DNA from 2 places in the Pseudomonas sp. FW305-E2 genome. Region 1 is predicted to be linked to the other one. Evidence: predicted binding sites of a transcription regulator. Region 1 holds the regulator's gene; the other holds the start of a gene.
The links. Region 1 encodes sigma-54, which starts transcription at its own class of promoters, with help from an activator protein. Its sites were predicted from a motif close to ANTGGCATNNANNTTGCTNT; they were not measured.
Positions count from the first base shown of each region.

Region 1 (8,047 bases):
TGATGTCTGTCAGCAGTGTGCGCCTGTTCCGCCTGGCGCTTGGGACTTTGCTTTTGCTGGCTGGCGCCGCGTTACTGGTGGCGCGGGGCCTCGCCTGGCTAGACCTCGACCCGCGCATGCTGCGCGCCCTGGAGGGCGGTGCTTTATGCGCGCTGGGTACGGCACTGGGCGCAGTACCGGTACTGGTCATTCGCAATATGCCCGTGGCGCTGGCGGATACGCTGCTGGGCTTCGGTGCTGGCGTGATGCTGGCGGCCACCGCGTTTTCCCTGATCATGCCGGGCCTGGCGGCGGCTCAGTCGATTGGCTTCAGCCCTTGGGGGGCAGGTGGCCTGGTCAGTTTTGGCCTGATGTTCGGGGCGTTGTGCCTGTTCCTGGTCGACCTCAAGGTATCCTGGGCTTCGCCGGAGGCGTTGGTGGGCACAGCAAACCAGCCGGTGATTGCGGCGCGCATCTGGCTGTTCGTGATTGCCATCATTGCCCACAACATCCCCGAAGGTATGGCCATTGGTGTGTCGGCCGGGGGAGGTATGGCCGACGCCGACAGCCTGGCCATGGGCATTGCCTTGCAGGATGTCCCTGAGGGGCTGGTGATCGCGCTGGTACTGGCAGGGGCGGGCATGCCGCGCTTCAAGGCCTTCCTGATCGGCGCAGCCTCAGGCTTGGTCGAGCCGGTGGCGGCGTTGATCTGTGCCTGGCTGGTGAATGTTGCCGAACTGCTGCTGCCGCTGGGGCTGGCCTGTGCAGCGGGGGCGATGTTGCTGGTGGTCACCCAGGAAATCATCCCCGAATCGCGCAGCAACGGCCATCATCGTCTGGCCAGCCTTGGGCTGTGTACAGGCTTCTGTCTGATGATGGTGATGGATACCGCGATGTCCTGATCTTGTGCAAGCGCAGGTTTGCGAGGCCTATTCGCCTTCGTCAAAGAAATTGTTGATCAGTTCGACCAGTGCATCCATGGCGTCGTTGTCCTGCTCACCCTCGGTATGCAGGTGCACCTGGGTGCCCTTGCCTGCGGCCAGCATCATCACCGCCATGATGCTCTTGCCATCTACCAGCTTGTCCGGGGCGCGACCCACCCGTACCTGGCAGGGGAAGCGGCCGGCCACACCGACGAACTTGGCTGCCGCCCGGGCATGCAGACCCAGCTTGTTGATGATGGTGATTTCGCGGGCGGGCATCTGGGGTGGATCCTTGGGCTAGAGGTCGCGATGACGGACCTGGACGTTTTTCAGGGTTTGCTGCAGCTGTTGACCAAGGCGCTCGGTGATGTACACCGAACGGTGATGGCCGCCAGTGCAGCCGATGGCAATGGTTACGTAGGCGCGGTTGCTGGCAGCGAAGCGGGGCAACCATTTGAGCAGGTAGCTGGAGATGTCGTTGTACATGTCTTCGACATCCGGTTGTGCGGCCAGGTAGTCGATCACGGGTTGATCGAGACCTGAGTGCTCACGCAGTTCTGGTTTCCAGTAGGGGTTGGGCAGGCAGCGCACGTCAAAAACCAGGTCGGCGTCGACCGGCATGCCCCGTTTGAATCCGAACGACTCGACCAGAAACGCTGTGCCAGGCTCGGGTTGGTTGAGCAGACGCAGTTTGATCGAGTCACGCAACTGGTACAGGTTCAGGTTGGTGGTGTCGATCTTCAGGTCGGCCAGGTCGGCAATGGGGCCCAACAAGTCGCTTTCCACGCGGATCGCTTCCGCGAGCGAGCGGTTGGCGTTGGTCAGGGGGTGCCGCCTGCGGGTTTCCGAGAAACGCTTGAGAAGGACCTCTTCATCGGCATCCAGGTACAACACGTCGCACTGGATGTGCCGTGCGCGGGCTTCTTCAAGCAGCTCGGGAAAACGCATCAGGTGGCTGGGCAGGTTGCGTGCGTCGATCGAAACCGCCACCTTGGGCTGCAGCAATTCGGTGTTGATCAGTGCATTTTCCGCCAACTGTGGCAATAGTCCGGCTGGCAGATTGTCGATGCAATAGAAACCGCTGTCTTCCAGGACATCGAGGGCGGTGCTCTTGCCGGAGCCGGACCGGCCGCTGACGATGATCAGGCGCATGTTCAGTGCTCGTTCTGTACGTCCAGGACAACCTGGAACAGGGCCTCGTTGCTGGTGGCCGCACGCAGTCGATCACGGACCTCCTTGCGATCGAGCATGCTGGCGATCTGACGCAGAAGTTCAAGGTGGGCATCGGTGGCCGCTTCGGGCACCAGCAGCACAAACAGCAGGTCCACCGGCGCGCCATCGATGGCGTCGTAATCGATAGGCGCTTCCAGGTGCAGCAGGGCGCTGACTGGCGCGGAGCATCCTTCAAGCCGGCAGTGTGGGATGGCGATGCCATTGCCGAAACCGGTAGAACCGAGCTTTTCCCGGGCTACCAGTTTTTCGAAGACGTCCTGCATCTCCAGTTCTGGCACTTGGTCGGCGATGACAGTGGCGACCTTTTCCAGGGCGCGCTTCTTGCTGCCGCCCGGCACGTTCACGAGGGAACGGCCGGGGGTCAGGATGGTTTCAAGTCGGATCATGGATGAGGGGGATCAGCGGGCAGCTGCACCTTGCAGCAGGCTTTGCTGTTTTTCCTTGTGTTTTTTCAGTTGGCGGTCGAGCTTGTCGGCCAAGGCGTCGATCGCTGCATACATGTCTTCGTGTTCGGCGTTGGCTACCACTTCGCCGCCGGGAATCTGCAGGGTCGCCTCGACCTTCTGCTGAAGCTTCTCGACTTTCATGATTACCTGCACGTTGGTGATCTTGTCGAAGTGACTCTCCACGCGGGCGAGCTTTTCAAGCACGTAATCGCGCAGTGGCTGGGTGACTTCTACATGCTGTCCACTGATATTGACTTGCATACAGCTTCTCCTTTGTTGCCCGTGCATAAAGAGGCAGGTCTTGCACCTGCCACGAAAACGCTGTGGCACATCTCAGGGGCTACATCAGTCGCTTGCGTTCGCTCGACGGTGCGATGCCGAGAGACTCGCGGTACTTGGCGACGGTGCGACGGGCTACCTGGATGCCTTGTGCCTCCAGTAAACCAGCGATCTTGCTGTCACTCAATGGCTTTTTCTGATTTTCCGCCGCAACCAGTTTCTTGATGATCGCGCGGATCGCCGTGGACGAGCATTCTCCGCCTTCGGAGGTGCTGACATGGCTGGAGAAAAAGTATTTCAGTTCGTAGATGCCACGCGGGGTGTGCATGTATTTCTGCGTGGTAACCCGCGAGATGGTCGATTCGTGCATGCCTACGGCTTCGGCAATGTCATGCAGTACCAACGGCTTCATCGCTTCGTCGCCGTGGTCGAGGAAGCCGCGCTGGTGCTCGACGATCTGCGTGGCAACCTTCATCAGGGTTTCGTTACGGCTTTGCAGGCTCTTGATGAACCAGCGCGCTTCCTGCAGCTGGTTGCGCATGAAGGTGTTGTCGGCGCTGGTGTCGGCACGGCGCACGAAGCCGGCGTATTGTGGGTTGACGCGCAGGCGTGGGATGGCTTCCTGGTTCAGTTCTACCAGCCAACGGTCGCTGTCCTTGCGCACGATGACGTCGGGCACCACGTACTCGGGCTCGCTGGACTCGATCTGCGAACCAGGGCGCGGGTTAAGGCTTTGCACCAGTTCGATGACCTGGCGCAGCTCGTCTTCCTTGATTTTCATCCGCCGCATCAGCTGGCTGTAGTCACGGCTGCCGAGCAGGTCGATGAAATCGGTAACCAGGCGCTTGGCTTCGGTCATCCACGGCGTTGTAGCGGGCAGCTGGCGCAGTTGCAGCAACAGGCATTCGCCCAGGTTGCGGGCGCCGACGCCAGCCGGCTCGAACTGCTGGATGCGGTGCAGTACTGCTTCGACCTCGTCCAGCTCGATATCCAGCTCCGGGTCGAACCCTGCGCAAATTTCTTCGAGTGTGTCTTCCAGGTAGCCCTGGCCGTTGATGCTGTCGATCAGGGTCACGGCAATCAAGCGGTCGGTGTCGGACATCGGCGCCAGGTTCAACTGCCACAGCAGGTGGCTTTGCAGGCTTTCGCCGGCCGATGTGCGCGTGGTGAAGTCCCATTCGTCATCATCGTTGCTCGGCAGGCTGCTGGCGCTGGTCTGGTAGATGTCTTCCCAGGCCGTATCGACCGGGAGCTCGTTGGGGATGCGCTCGCTCCACTCACCGTCTTCCAGGTTGTCGGCGCTGACGGTGCTTTCCTGGAAACTGTTGTCCTGAACTTCGGCGGCCGGCTTGTTCTCGGCGTTGTCGGCCATCGGGTCGCTGTTGTCGAAGTCTTCGCCGTCTTCCTGACGTTCGAGCATCGGGTTCGACTCCAGCGCTTCCTGGATTTCCTGTTGGAGGTCCAGGGTAGAGAGCTGGAGCAGGCGGATGGCCTGTTGCAACTGAGGTGTCATCGTCAGTTGCTGGCCCATTTTTAGGACGAGCGATGGTTTCATGGCAGGGGCTTAATACCTTGTTCGCCGGCGCGCATGCGCCATCCACTACACGAGGGCGCCGAAGCGCCAGATCAAGCAAGTTTTATGCCTTAAATTGTAGCGTTTGCCTAGAGTACCGTAACAACTTTACCCGCAGTCTCAGGGCTGTTTGCCAGTACTTCAGGCGCGTGCCGGGTCAGAGGCGGAACTCGTGGCCCAGGTAAACTTCTTTGACCAAGTCGTTTGCCAGGATGGTTTCAGCGTCGCCTTCGGCGATCAATCGGCCATCGTTGACGATATAAGCGGTTTCGCAGATATCCAGGGTTTCACGCACGTTGTGGTCGGTAATCAGTACGCCGATACCTTTGGCCTTGAGGTGGTGGATGATCTGCTTGATGTCGCCGACCGAAATCGGGTCGACACCGGCGAACGGTTCGTCCAGCAGGATGAACTTGGGTGCGGTCGCCAGGGCGCGCGCAATTTCGACGCGGCGGCGTTCACCACCGGACAGGCTCATGCCGAGGTTGTCCCGGATGTGGCTGATGTGGAACTCCTGCAGCAGGCTTTCCAGCTCTTTGCGGCGGCCGTCCCGGTCGAGGTCCTTGCGGGTCTCGAGGATGGCCATGATGTTGTCGGCGACCGACAGCTTGCGGAAGATCGAGGCTTCCTGCGGCAGGTAGCCGATACCGGCGCGAGCGCGGCCGTGCATGGGCTGGTGGCTGACATCGAGGTTGTCGATCAGTACGCGGCCCTGTTCGGCCTGGACCAGCCCGACAATCATGTAGAAGCAGGTGGTCTTGCCGGCGCCGTTGGGGCCGAGCAGGCCGACGATCTGGCCGCTGTCGATAGACAGGCTGACATCACGTACTACCTGCCGCCCCTTGTAGCTCTTTGCCAGGTGCTGGGCTTTGAGGGTTGCCATTTACTCGGCCTTCTTCTTGGGCTGGATCACCATGTCGATGCGCTGACGGGGTGTTGTCACATTGCCACCACGGCCGGCGGTCGCCACCTGGGTCTGAGTGTTGTAGACGATCTTTTCGCCTTCGGTGGTATTGCCTTCGCTCTCGACCTTGGCGCGGTCGGTGAGAATGACCAAGTCCTTCTGCGACTGGTACTGGATGGTTACGCCCCAGCCTTTCATCTTGTCCGGCTTGGCTGCGCTCTGCTGCTGCTCGAAGTAGGCCAGGTTGCCCACCGAGGTCACTACGTCGATATCGCCAGAGGCGGAGCGGGTAATGGTCACGGTGTTGCCTTTGATCATCATCGAACCCTGAGTGATGATCACGTCGCCGGTGTAAGTGGCCACGCCTTGTTTGTCATCCAGGTGAGCGTTGTCGGCCTGGATGCGGATAGGCTGGTCACGGTCGTTCGGCAGGGCGAGGGCGCTCGCGCTTCCCAGTGCTGCGCTCAGGCTGAGCAAAAGGGGGAGGGTTTTAACGAGCCTCATACTGTCCTCTTACGTTAGAGAGCAAGTCCATCTTGCCTTCTTTCAAATACGCTTTCATGCCTTTGCCCGTAGTTGTGCCTCCGGCGCCGTCGATTCTAACGGCTTGCTCGGTCTGCGCATATTGCTTCTGCGGGAACACGGTCATGCGTGAGCTGGTAATGATGGTTTCACGCTGCTTTTCATCGGTGCGGGCAATCCGTACCTTGTCGATCAGTTCGACCTCGGTACCGTCAGGATTGACCTCGGCGCGCGTGCTCTGCACATGCCACGGGTACTCGGTGCCGCGGTACAGGTGCAGGTCCGGTGTGGTCACCTGGGTGACTTCGCTGGTCTTGAGGTGTTCGATCCTGTCGGCGGTCATTTCGTATTGCAGCTTGCCGTCGGGCAAGAACTGCACGCTGTGGGCGTTGATCGCGTAGTAATCGATGGCGCTTTCGTCGACTTGGGCCACGGGCTTGTCGAGGAAGCTTTCCGGGCTGACATTCCAGTAGCCAATGGCTACCAACAGGGCGGCTATCGCCCCCAGCAGCACAATGTTTCGGGCTTTCTTGCTGAGCATGGGCAGCCTTACAGGTAGTTGGCGTTGGCAGCGTCCAGGGTGCCCTGGGCCTGCATGATCAATTCGCAGAATTCACGGGCCGCGCCTTCGCCGCCACGTGCCTGGGTCACGCCGTGGGCGTGCTGGCGTACGAACGGTGCGGCGTTGGCTACGGCCATGCCCAGAGCCACCCGGCGAATCACCGGCAGGTCGGGCAGGTCGTCGCCCAGGTAAGCCACTTGATCATAGCTTAGGCCCAGTTCGGCGAGCAGGCCGTCAAGCACCACCAATTTGTCCTCCCGGCCTTGGTAGAGGTGCGGGATGCCGAGGTTACTGGCCCGGCGTTCGACCACTGGGGTCTTGCGCCCGCTGATAATTGCGGTGGTCACGCCCGAGGCCATGAGCATCTTGATGCCCTGGCCGTCGAGGGTATTGAACGTCTTGAATTCGCTGCCATCCTCGAGGAAGTACAGGCGCCCGTCGGTGAGCACGCCGTCCACGTCGAAGACTGCCAGCTTGATGCCTTTGCCGCGTTGCATGAGGTCCTGGTTCATTCCATCGCTCCTTTACATTACGCCGGCGCGCAGCAGGTCATGCATGTTCAGGGCGCCAGTCGGGCGGTCTTCACGGTCCACCACCACCAGGGCGTTGATCTTGTGGTCTTCCATTATCTTCAGGGCTTCGGCGGCGAGCATGTCGGCACGCGCAGTCTTGCCGTGAACGGTCATGACCTGGTCGATCAGGGTGGTGTGCACATCGATATTGCGGTCCAGGCTGCGGCGCAGGTCACCGTCGGTGAAGATCCCGGCCAGTTTGCCATCGGCTTCGACGATCACGGTCATGCCCAAACCTTTGTGGGACATTTCCAGCAGCGCGTCCTTGAGCAGGGTGCCGCGGGGTACTTGAGGCAGGTCGTCGCCGGCGTGCATCACGTTCTCGACCTTCAGCAGCAGGCGGCGGCCCAGCGCGCCTCCCGGGTGCGAGAAGGCGAAGTCCTCGGCGGTGAAACCGCGGGCTTCGAGCAAGGCGATGGCCAGGGCGTCGCCCAGTACCAGCGCTGCCGTGGTGGAGGAGGTGGGGGCCAGGTTCAGCGGGCAGGCCTCTTGTGCGACACGTGCGTCAAGGTTGACCTCGGCGGCCTGGGCCAGCGGCGAGTCCGGGTTGCCGGTCAGGCTGATCAGCTTGATGCCAAGGCGTTTGATGAACGGCAGCAGGGTGACGATTTCGGCGGTGCTGCCGGAGTTCGACAGCGCAAGGATGACATCATCCCGGGTGATCATGCCCATGTCGCCATGGCTGGCTTCGGCCGGATGCACGAAAAACGCCGGTGTGCCGGTGCTGGCCAGGGTCGCGGCGATCTTGTTGCCGATGTGCCCGGACTTGCCCATGCCGACCACGACGACCCGGCCCTTGCTGGTCAGAATCAGTTCGCAGGCTTTGACGAAATTGTCGTCGATGCGCGCCAAAAGGGCCTCTACGGCCTCGAGTTCCAGGCGCAGAGTGCGTTGGGCGGATTGGATCAGCTCGCTGGATTGGCTCATGTCGAAAAAGCAATGCCTGATGAAAGGGCAACGATTATACGCGCAATGATGAAAACCCTCACCTCCTCGATTGCTGCAGTGAATACCACCAAAGCCTGTCCCTGGGCTGAACGACTGCTTGCCCGGC
Region 1 is NZ_JBYSYE010000006.1:25,123-33,169, reverse strand. Features, by position in the region: gene AC3WLP_RS07875 (ZIP family metal transporter) at 1-881, shown strand, start outside; gene AC3WLP_RS07870 (HPr family phosphocarrier protein) at 909-1,181, opposite strand; gene rapZ (RNase adapter RapZ) at 1,200-2,054, opposite strand; gene ptsN (PTS IIA-like nitrogen regulatory protein PtsN) at 2,057-2,521, opposite strand; gene hpf (ribosome hibernation-promoting factor, HPF/YfiA family) at 2,534-2,842, opposite strand; gene AC3WLP_RS07850 (RNA polymerase factor sigma-54) at 2,922-4,415, opposite strand; gene lptB (LPS export ABC transporter ATP-binding protein) at 4,591-5,316, opposite strand; gene lptA (lipopolysaccharide transport periplasmic protein LptA) at 5,317-5,841, opposite strand; gene lptC (LPS export ABC transporter periplasmic protein LptC) at 5,828-6,400, opposite strand; gene AC3WLP_RS07830 (KdsC family phosphatase) at 6,409-6,933, opposite strand; gene AC3WLP_RS07825 (KpsF/GutQ family sugar-phosphate isomerase) at 6,946-7,920, opposite strand.

Region 2 (8,047 bases), on a different contig from region 1:
GGCTGTGGTTGATACCGCTGAAAGCTTCAATGCCCAGTTCGTTGTGCCTCAGGCAATCAGTGAAGCGAAGATCACTATCAAGGACAAGGATGGCAACACGGTCAAGACCATCGAGTTGGGTGAGCAGAAAGCCGGTTACGCCGACTTCATCTGGGACGGTACCAACAACAGTGGCGAGAAAGTGGACCCGGGCACTTACACCTTCACCGCTAGCACCACAGTCGATGGCGAGGCGGTGCAAATGAGCACGCTGTTGCCGGCCAAGGTAACCAGCGTCAGCTTCAGTGCCTCAGGAGAAATGGTGCTCAACCTTGCCGGTGTAGGCAAGGTCTCCCTCTCCGACGTGCAAACCATCGGTATCTAAGGCCCGCTAGAGCGGCAAAAGGAGCGAATTCATGTCTTTCAATATCGGCCTTAGCGGTCTGTACGCAGCCAACAAACAACTGGATGTCACCGGCAACAACATCGCCAACGTCAATACCACGGGGTTCAAGGCCTCGCGTGCCGAGTTCGCGGATGTTTACGCGGGCGCCAACCGTCTGGGTGTGGGCAAGAACCAGGTGGGCAATGGTGTGCGGCTGGCAGCCATTTCCCAGCAATTCACCCAGGGTGATGTAAACACCACGGGCAACGCGCTGGACATGGGTATCCAGGGTCAGGGCTTCTTCGTGCTGTCTGACAACGGCTCGAAGGTTTACACGCGGGCGGGTTCTTTCCAGCCCAGCAAGGACAACTTCGTCGAGACCTCCGATGGCCTGCGCCTGCAAGGTTACATGGCGGATGCCACCGGCAAGATCCAGAAAAGCGGCCTGACCGACCTGAAAATCGACACATCGGCATTGCAGCCCAAGCCGACCTCGTTGATCGATCAGGGTATCAACCTGAACTCCTCGGCGGCCTCGATTCCTTTCCAGGTGTATGACAACACCAAGCCGCCAGCCATGGCTGCATTCGACCCTGCGGACCCAAGCACTTATCAGCGCTCTAGCACCAGTACCGTGCTGGATGCTGACGGCGTAGAGCACGAAGTGCAGCAGTACTACCGCAAGACCGATACCAATGAATGGACCATGTACACGCTGGTCGATGGTCGAAACCCGTTCGATCCAGCCAGTACCACCCCGCTGGCCGGCACCATCAACTACAACAGTGATGGCACCATCAGCTCCATGCTGGCCGACACCACGGGTGTGCCAAGTGGGGCGTCGTTCACTGTCAGCAATGGTGCATTTGCCATGACCGGCTGGGTGCCGGCCGCTCAGGATGCGAATGGCGACTGGGTTGCCAGTGGCGCGGCAGGTACTGACCAGGCGCTGGGTGTTACCTCGCCTGCCTTGGTGGCGAACAAGCCGTTCGACCCTTCTGACGATTCGACCTATACCCGCTCGTTCCCGACCAAGGTGTATGACAGCCAGGGCAACGAACACACCATGGAGCAGTTCTACCGTAAGACGGGCACCAACGAGTGGACCATGTACACGCTCGTTGATGGGCGCAACCCGTTCAATCCGGGGAGTACGGAGCCACTGGTGGGCACGATCGCATTCAACAGTGATGGTTCGGTCAACTCGATGACAGCCGACAATACGGGGCATCCGGTGGGCACCTCGTTCACGGTCGTCAACAATACCTTCAGCATGATTGGCTGGGTGCCGGCAGCCGAAGATGCTTCAGGTAACTGGAGTGCCAATGGCGCGGTGGGCGATGCTGCCGGCATGAAAATGTCGATGGCCAGCACCACCTCCTACAACACTGAAACTGCGCGCATGTCCCAGTCTCAGGACGGTTATGCCACGGGCATCCTGTCCAACCTGAGCATCGACGCGACAGGTGTATTGTTCGCCTCCTTCAGCAATGGCCAGTCGCGCGCCATTGGCCAGGTAGCGCTGGCGAGTTTCGCCAACGAGCAGGGGCTGCAGCAAATCGGCAGTACCCGTTGGACCGAGACCTACAACTCTGGCATTCCGGGTATCGATTCGCCGAAAACCGGTACTTTGGGTGCGATCGAGTCCAACTCCCTGGAAGGTTCCAACGTCAACCTGACGCAGGAACTGGTTGATCTGATCAAGGCGCAAAGCTACTACCAGGCGAATGCCAAGACCATTTCGACCGAAAGCACCGTGATGCAGACCATCATTCAGATGACTTGATCGTCATCGTTCGAGTGAGTGCAGGCGAACCCCTTTCTCGTGAAGGGGTTCGTTGTTTTTGCAGGAGGGGTGATGAAAAGGCTGTTTGTCGGAATGCTGCTCGCCTGCTGTCTTGGGCAGGTGCAGGCGGCGCCAGCGCCATACTGGCGATGGGAAAGCCTGGTAGATGGGCGTCTGGTGTGTTCGCAGTGGTCGCCAGGTGAAGGCTGGAGACGCTTTGCCGGGCCCTACAACAATGCGCGTTGCCGTGACCTGCCGTAGGCACAGGTTTGCCTGCAAATGAAACCTTTTTGCCGCCAACGGCAAAACAGCGCCGGATAACCGGCGGCCGTCGCTGCGCGGGCTTTCTCAACTGCCCGTATTCATGGGCTTTTTCCTGCTTTTGGCAAGTTGGTTCGGAACTTGCTTTAGCCCCTGTAGAGCAACGGCGAACGGCAAACGGCCGCCAGTGCAATGGAGGATGATTGTGGACAAGATGCTTTATGTGGCCATGACCGGGGCCAGCCAGAACGCGCTGGCGCAGAAGGCTCATGCCAACAACCTGGCCAACATTTCGACCAATGGTTTTCAGCGTGACCTGGAGCAGGCGCGCTCGATGCCGGTGTTCGGTGACAGCTTTCCGGCGCGTGCCTTTGCCATGACCGAACGCCCAGGCACCGACTTCAGTGAAGGCCCGATGGTGGAAACCGGCCGTGACCTGGATGTGACTGTGAGCGGTAACGGTTTTATCGCCGTGCAGGCGCCAGATGGCAGCGAAGCGTATGTGCGTACCGGTAGTCTGAACATCGACGCTCTCGGGGTATTGCGTACCGGCAACGGTATGCCTGTGCTTGGCAACGGCGGCCCGATTGCCATCCCCCCCGAGCAGAAGGTCGAAGTCGGCTCCGATGGCACCATCAGCATCCGTTCCATGGGTGAAGACCCGCGCGTGATGGCGGAAGTCGACCGCATCAAGCTGGTCAACCCCGACACCAAAGGCCTGACCAAGGGCCAGGACGGGCTGATTCACACCTCGTCCGGCCAACCCGCGGATGCCGACGTCAACGTGCGGGTGGTTTCAGGTTTTCTGCAGGGCAGCAACGTCAATGCTGTCGAGGAAATGACCTCTGTACTGGCGCTGTCCCGCCAGTTCGAACTGCACGTCAAGATGATGAACGCAGCCAAGGAAGGCGACGAAGCCATGGCGCGTGTTTTGCAACTCGGCTAACCACATTTGAACGGGTGCCGTAATTCAGGCGCACGAGGAGAACACTAAATGCTTCCGGCTCTCTGGGTCGCTAAAACCGGCCTGTCCGCACAGGACACCAACCTGACGGTCATCTCCAACAACCTGGCCAACGTCTCGACCACCGGCTTCAAGCGTGATCGTGCCGAGTTCCAGGACCTGCTGTACCAGATCAAGCGTCAGCCAGGCGCGCAGTCTACCCAGGACAGCGAATTGCCGTCGGGCCTGCAGGTCGGTACCGGTGTGCGCATTGTCGGCACGCAGAAAAACTTCCAGACCGGTAGCTTGCAGACCACGGAAAACCCGCTGGATATGGCTGTCAATGGCCGTGGTTTCTTCCAGATCCTGCAGCCTGACGGCACCGTCTCCTACACCCGCGACGGTACGTTCCACCTGAACTCCGATGGCCAGATCGTCAACGCCGATGGCTTGGCGCTGGAGCCTGCCATCGTGGTGCCGAACGATGCCCAGACCTTCACCGTCGGGCAGGACGGCACCGTGTCGATTACCACCGCCGGCAACCCGGCTGCGCAGGTTATCGGCAACATTCAGACCGCCGACTTCATCAACCCGGCTGGCCTGCAGGCGATGGGTAACAACCTGTTCCTGGAAACCGCTGCCAGTGGTGCACCGCAGGTCGGCACTCCGGGCCTCAATGGCTTTGGCACTACCCTTCAGCAGACGCTGGAAAACTCCAACGTCAGCACGGTGGAAGAGCTGGTGAACATGATCACCACCCAGCGCGCCTACGAGATGAACTCCAAGGTCATCTCCACCGCCGACCAGATGCTGTCGTTCGTTACTCAGCAGCTCTAAGCCCTGTCGCTTTGTTACACCCGTGAGGTTTGCATCATGAATCGTCTGTTGTCCGTGTTCGCCCTGGGGGGGGCGGTGTTGCTGGCAGGTTGCGTCGCACCGACGCCCAAGCCCAACGACCCGTACTATGCGCCGGTGTTGCCGCGCACCCCGTTGCCGGCAGCGGCCAACAACGGTTCGATCTACCAGGCCGGTTTCGAGCAGAACCTGTACAGCGACCGCAAGGCGTTCCGGGTGGGTGACATCATCACCATCACGCTCAATGAGCGCACGTCCGCCAGCAAGAACGCGGGCTCGCAGATCGCCAAGACCAGCAAGACCGACATCGGCCTGACTTCGCTGTTTGGTACCACGCCCAACACCAATAATCCGTTCGGTGGCGGCGACCTTTCGCTGGAGGCCGGTTACAGCGGCGATCGCGCCACCAAGGGCGACAGCAAGGCCACCCAAGGCAACACGCTGACCGGTTCGATCACCGTCACCGTGGCCGAGGTGCTGCCCAACGGCATTATCGCCGTGCGCGGCGAGAAGTGGCTGACCCTGAACACCGGCGAAGAGCTGGTGCGCATTGCCGGCATGATCCGCGCTGACGATATCGCCACCGACAACACCGTGCCGTCCACCCGTGTGGCCGACGCGCGCATCACCTACTCCGGCACCGGTTCGTTCGCCGATGCCAGCCAGCCCGGGTGGCTGGACCGCTTCTTCATCAGCCCGCTTTGGCCTTTCTGAGTACGGATGACCATGTTCAACGTAAGGCAGCTGATTGCCACAACCCTGCTTTTGTCCTGCGCCTTCGCTGCCCAGGCCGAGCGTCTGAAGGACATTGCCAGCATCTCTGGCGTACGTTCCAACCAGTTGATTGGTTACGGCCTGGTGGTGGGCCTCAATGGCACGGGTGACCAGACCACCCAAACGCCGTTCACCCTGCAAACCTTCAACAATATGCTGTCGCAATTCGGCATCAAGGTGCCGGCCGGTTCCGGCAACGTGCAGCTGAAGAACGTTGCCGCAGTGTCGGTGCATGCCGACCTGCCACCGTTCGCCAAGCCGGGCCAGGTGGTGGACATCACCGTGTCGTCGATCGGTAACTCGAAGAGCCTGCGCGGCGGCAGCCTGTTGATGACCCCGCTCAAGGGTATCGACGGCAATGTCTACGCCATTGCCCAAGGCAACCTGGTCGTGGGCGGCTTTGATGCCGAAGGTCGTGACGGCTCGAAGATCACTGTCAACGTGCCGTCGGCCGGTCGTATTCCGGGTGGTGCCAGTGTCGAGCGTGCGGTGCCGAGCGGCTTCAACCAGGGCAATACCCTGACCCTGAACCTCAATCGCCCCGACTTCACGACCGCCAAGCGCATCGTGGACAAGGTCAACGACCTGCTTGGCCCCGGCGTGGCCCAGGCCGTGGATGGTGGTTCGGTGCGAGTCAGTGCGCCGATGGACCCAAGCCAGCGCGTGGATTATCTGTCGATCCTCGAAAACCTCGAAATCGACCCGGGCCAGGCGGTGGCCAAGGTCATCATCAACTCGCGTACCGGCACCATCGTCATCGGCCAGAACGTCAAGGTGTCGCCGGCGGCGGTGACCCACGGCAGCCTGACCGTGACCATCACCGAAGACCCGATCGTCAGCCAGCCGGGTGCCTTCTCCAATGGCCAGACTGCCGTGGTGCCACGCTCGCGGGTCAATGCCGAGCAGGAAGCCAAGCCGATGTTCAAGTTCGGCCCAGGCACCACGCTGGATGAAATCGTCCGCGCGGTGAACCAGGTGGGCGCAGCGCCCGGCGACCTGATGGCGATCCTCGAAGCCTTGAAACAGGCCGGCGCCTTGCAGGCCGACCTGATCGTGATCTGAGGACGGCGCGGATGAACAGCAAAAGCCTGGTTTCCGGCAGTGCCGACAGCGGTGCCTACACCGATCTCAATCGCCTGAGTTCGCTCAAGCATGGCGACCGCGACAGCGATGCCAACGTACGCAAGGTAGCCCAGGAGTTCGAGTCGCTGTTCATCAGCGAAATGCTCAAGGCCTCGCGCAAGGCAAGCGACGTACTGGCCGACGACAACCCGATGAACACCGAAACGGTCAAACAGTACCGTGACATGTATGACCAGCAACTGGCTGTGAGCATGTCACGCGAAGGTGGTGGTATCGGGCTGCAGGATGTGCTGGTGCGCCAGCTGTCGAAGAACAAGGCCAGCCAGGCCAGCACCAGCCCGTTTCCACGTACCGAGGGCAACGCCCCGGCGCTGTGGGGCAACAAGGTGGCCGAGCCCGTGCATGCCACCCAGTCGACCGCCACCCGCAACGACGTCGCTGCACTCAACGCGCGTCGTCTGGCGCTGCCGAGCAAACTCACCGATCGCCTGCTGGCCGGCATTGTGCCATCGGCGGCCACCGCAAATACCGCCACTGTGCCTGCCCGTGACGGCCAGCAAGTGGCCAAGGCCTTCGCCGTGCCGGACAACGGCCTGCGCATTGTCGGCCGCGCCGTGGCCCAGCCGCCGCTGGCACCGAACAAGGCCTTTGGCGACAGCGATGAATTCGTCGCCACCATGCTGCCGATGGCCGAACAGGCGGCCAAGCGCATTGGTATCGATCCACGCTACCTGGTGGCCCAGGCTGCACTGGAAACCGGGTGGGGCAAGTCGGTCATGCGCAACACCGATGGCAGCAGCAGCCACAACCTGTTCGGCATCAAAGCCACTGGCAACTGGGACGGCGGTGAGGCGAGGGCGATTACCAGCGAGTACCGTGATGGCCAGTTCGTCAAGGAGACGGCAGCGTTCCGTTCGTACGATTCCTACCAGGACAGCTTCCACGACCTGGTGAGCCTGTTGCAGAACAATTCGCGCTATCAAGATGCGGTGAAGGCCGCCGATAAACCAGAGCAGTTCGTGCAAGAGTTGCAAAAGGCCGGGTACGCCACCGACCCGAATTACGCCAGCAAGATCTCGCAGATCGCAAGACAGATGAAGTCGTACGAGCACTACGCAATGCTCGGTACTGCAACGAAACTTTAAGGGCATGGAACCATGGCGAGTCTGATCAACATTGGTATGTCGGGGCTGGGTGCCGCGCAATCGGGGATGTACACCCTCGGTAACAACATCGCCAACGCCGATGTCGAAAGCTACTCGCGCCAGCAGAACGTGCAGAAGACCAAGGGCGGCCAGCAGGTCGGTCAGGTTTTCATCGGCAGTGGCACCACGCTGGCGGACGTGCGCCGGGTGTACAACGCGTTCATCGAGAACCAGCTGCGCACGACCACCTCGCTGAGCAGTGAGGCGTCCTCGTACCTGGATCAGATCACGCCGCTGGATACCTCGCTGTCCAGTAGCGATACCGGTATTACCGCCGCGCTGCAGAGCTTTTTCACCTCCATGCAGGATGCGGCGGCCAAGCCAACCGAAGATGCTTCGCGCCAGCTGTTGCTGACCAGCGCACAGTCTCTGGCCAAGCGTTTCAATACCTTGTCGTCGCAGTTGAATCAGCAGTTGAGCAATATCAACAGCAACATGACGGCGATTACCGACCAGGTCAACAACCTGACCAAGACCATCGCCGGGTTGAACGAGCAAATCGCCCGCGTGGGTGCTGTTTCCGGCCAGCCCAACGACTTGCTGGACCAGCGTGACGGCGCAGTGCGTGAACTGAACAAGCTGATCGGCACGGACGTGGTCGAGCGTGACGGCACCTACGATGTCTACCTCAAGAACGGTCAGGCGCTGGTGCTGGGTAATACTACCCAGACGGTGGGTGTGGAGCCTACGGCGAGCGACCCGGGCCGTTTGAGCCTGGTGCTCAACCGTGGCTCGACCAAGATGGATATCACCAGCAGCGCTACCGGAGGCGAGCT
Region 2 is NZ_JBYSYE010000010.1:54,973-63,019, forward strand. Features, by position in the region: gene flgD (flagellar hook assembly protein FlgD) at 1-364, shown strand, start outside; gene AC3WLP_RS11315 (flagellar hook-basal body complex protein) at 396-2,150, shown strand; gene AC3WLP_RS11320 (hypothetical protein) at 2,223-2,411, shown strand; gene AC3WLP_RS11325 (flagellar basal body rod protein FlgF) at 2,617-3,357, shown strand; gene flgG (flagellar basal-body rod protein FlgG) at 3,406-4,191, shown strand; gene flgH (flagellar basal body L-ring protein FlgH) at 4,228-4,923, shown strand; gene AC3WLP_RS11340 (flagellar basal body P-ring protein FlgI) at 4,936-6,045, shown strand; gene flgJ (flagellar assembly peptidoglycan hydrolase FlgJ) at 6,057-7,211, shown strand; gene flgK (flagellar hook-associated protein FlgK) at 7,224-8,047, shown strand, end outside.
Region 2: AC3WLP_RS11325 (flagellar basal body rod protein FlgF) is a predicted target of sigma-54. The motif match lies at 2,540-2,559, and genes of this name have one in related genera.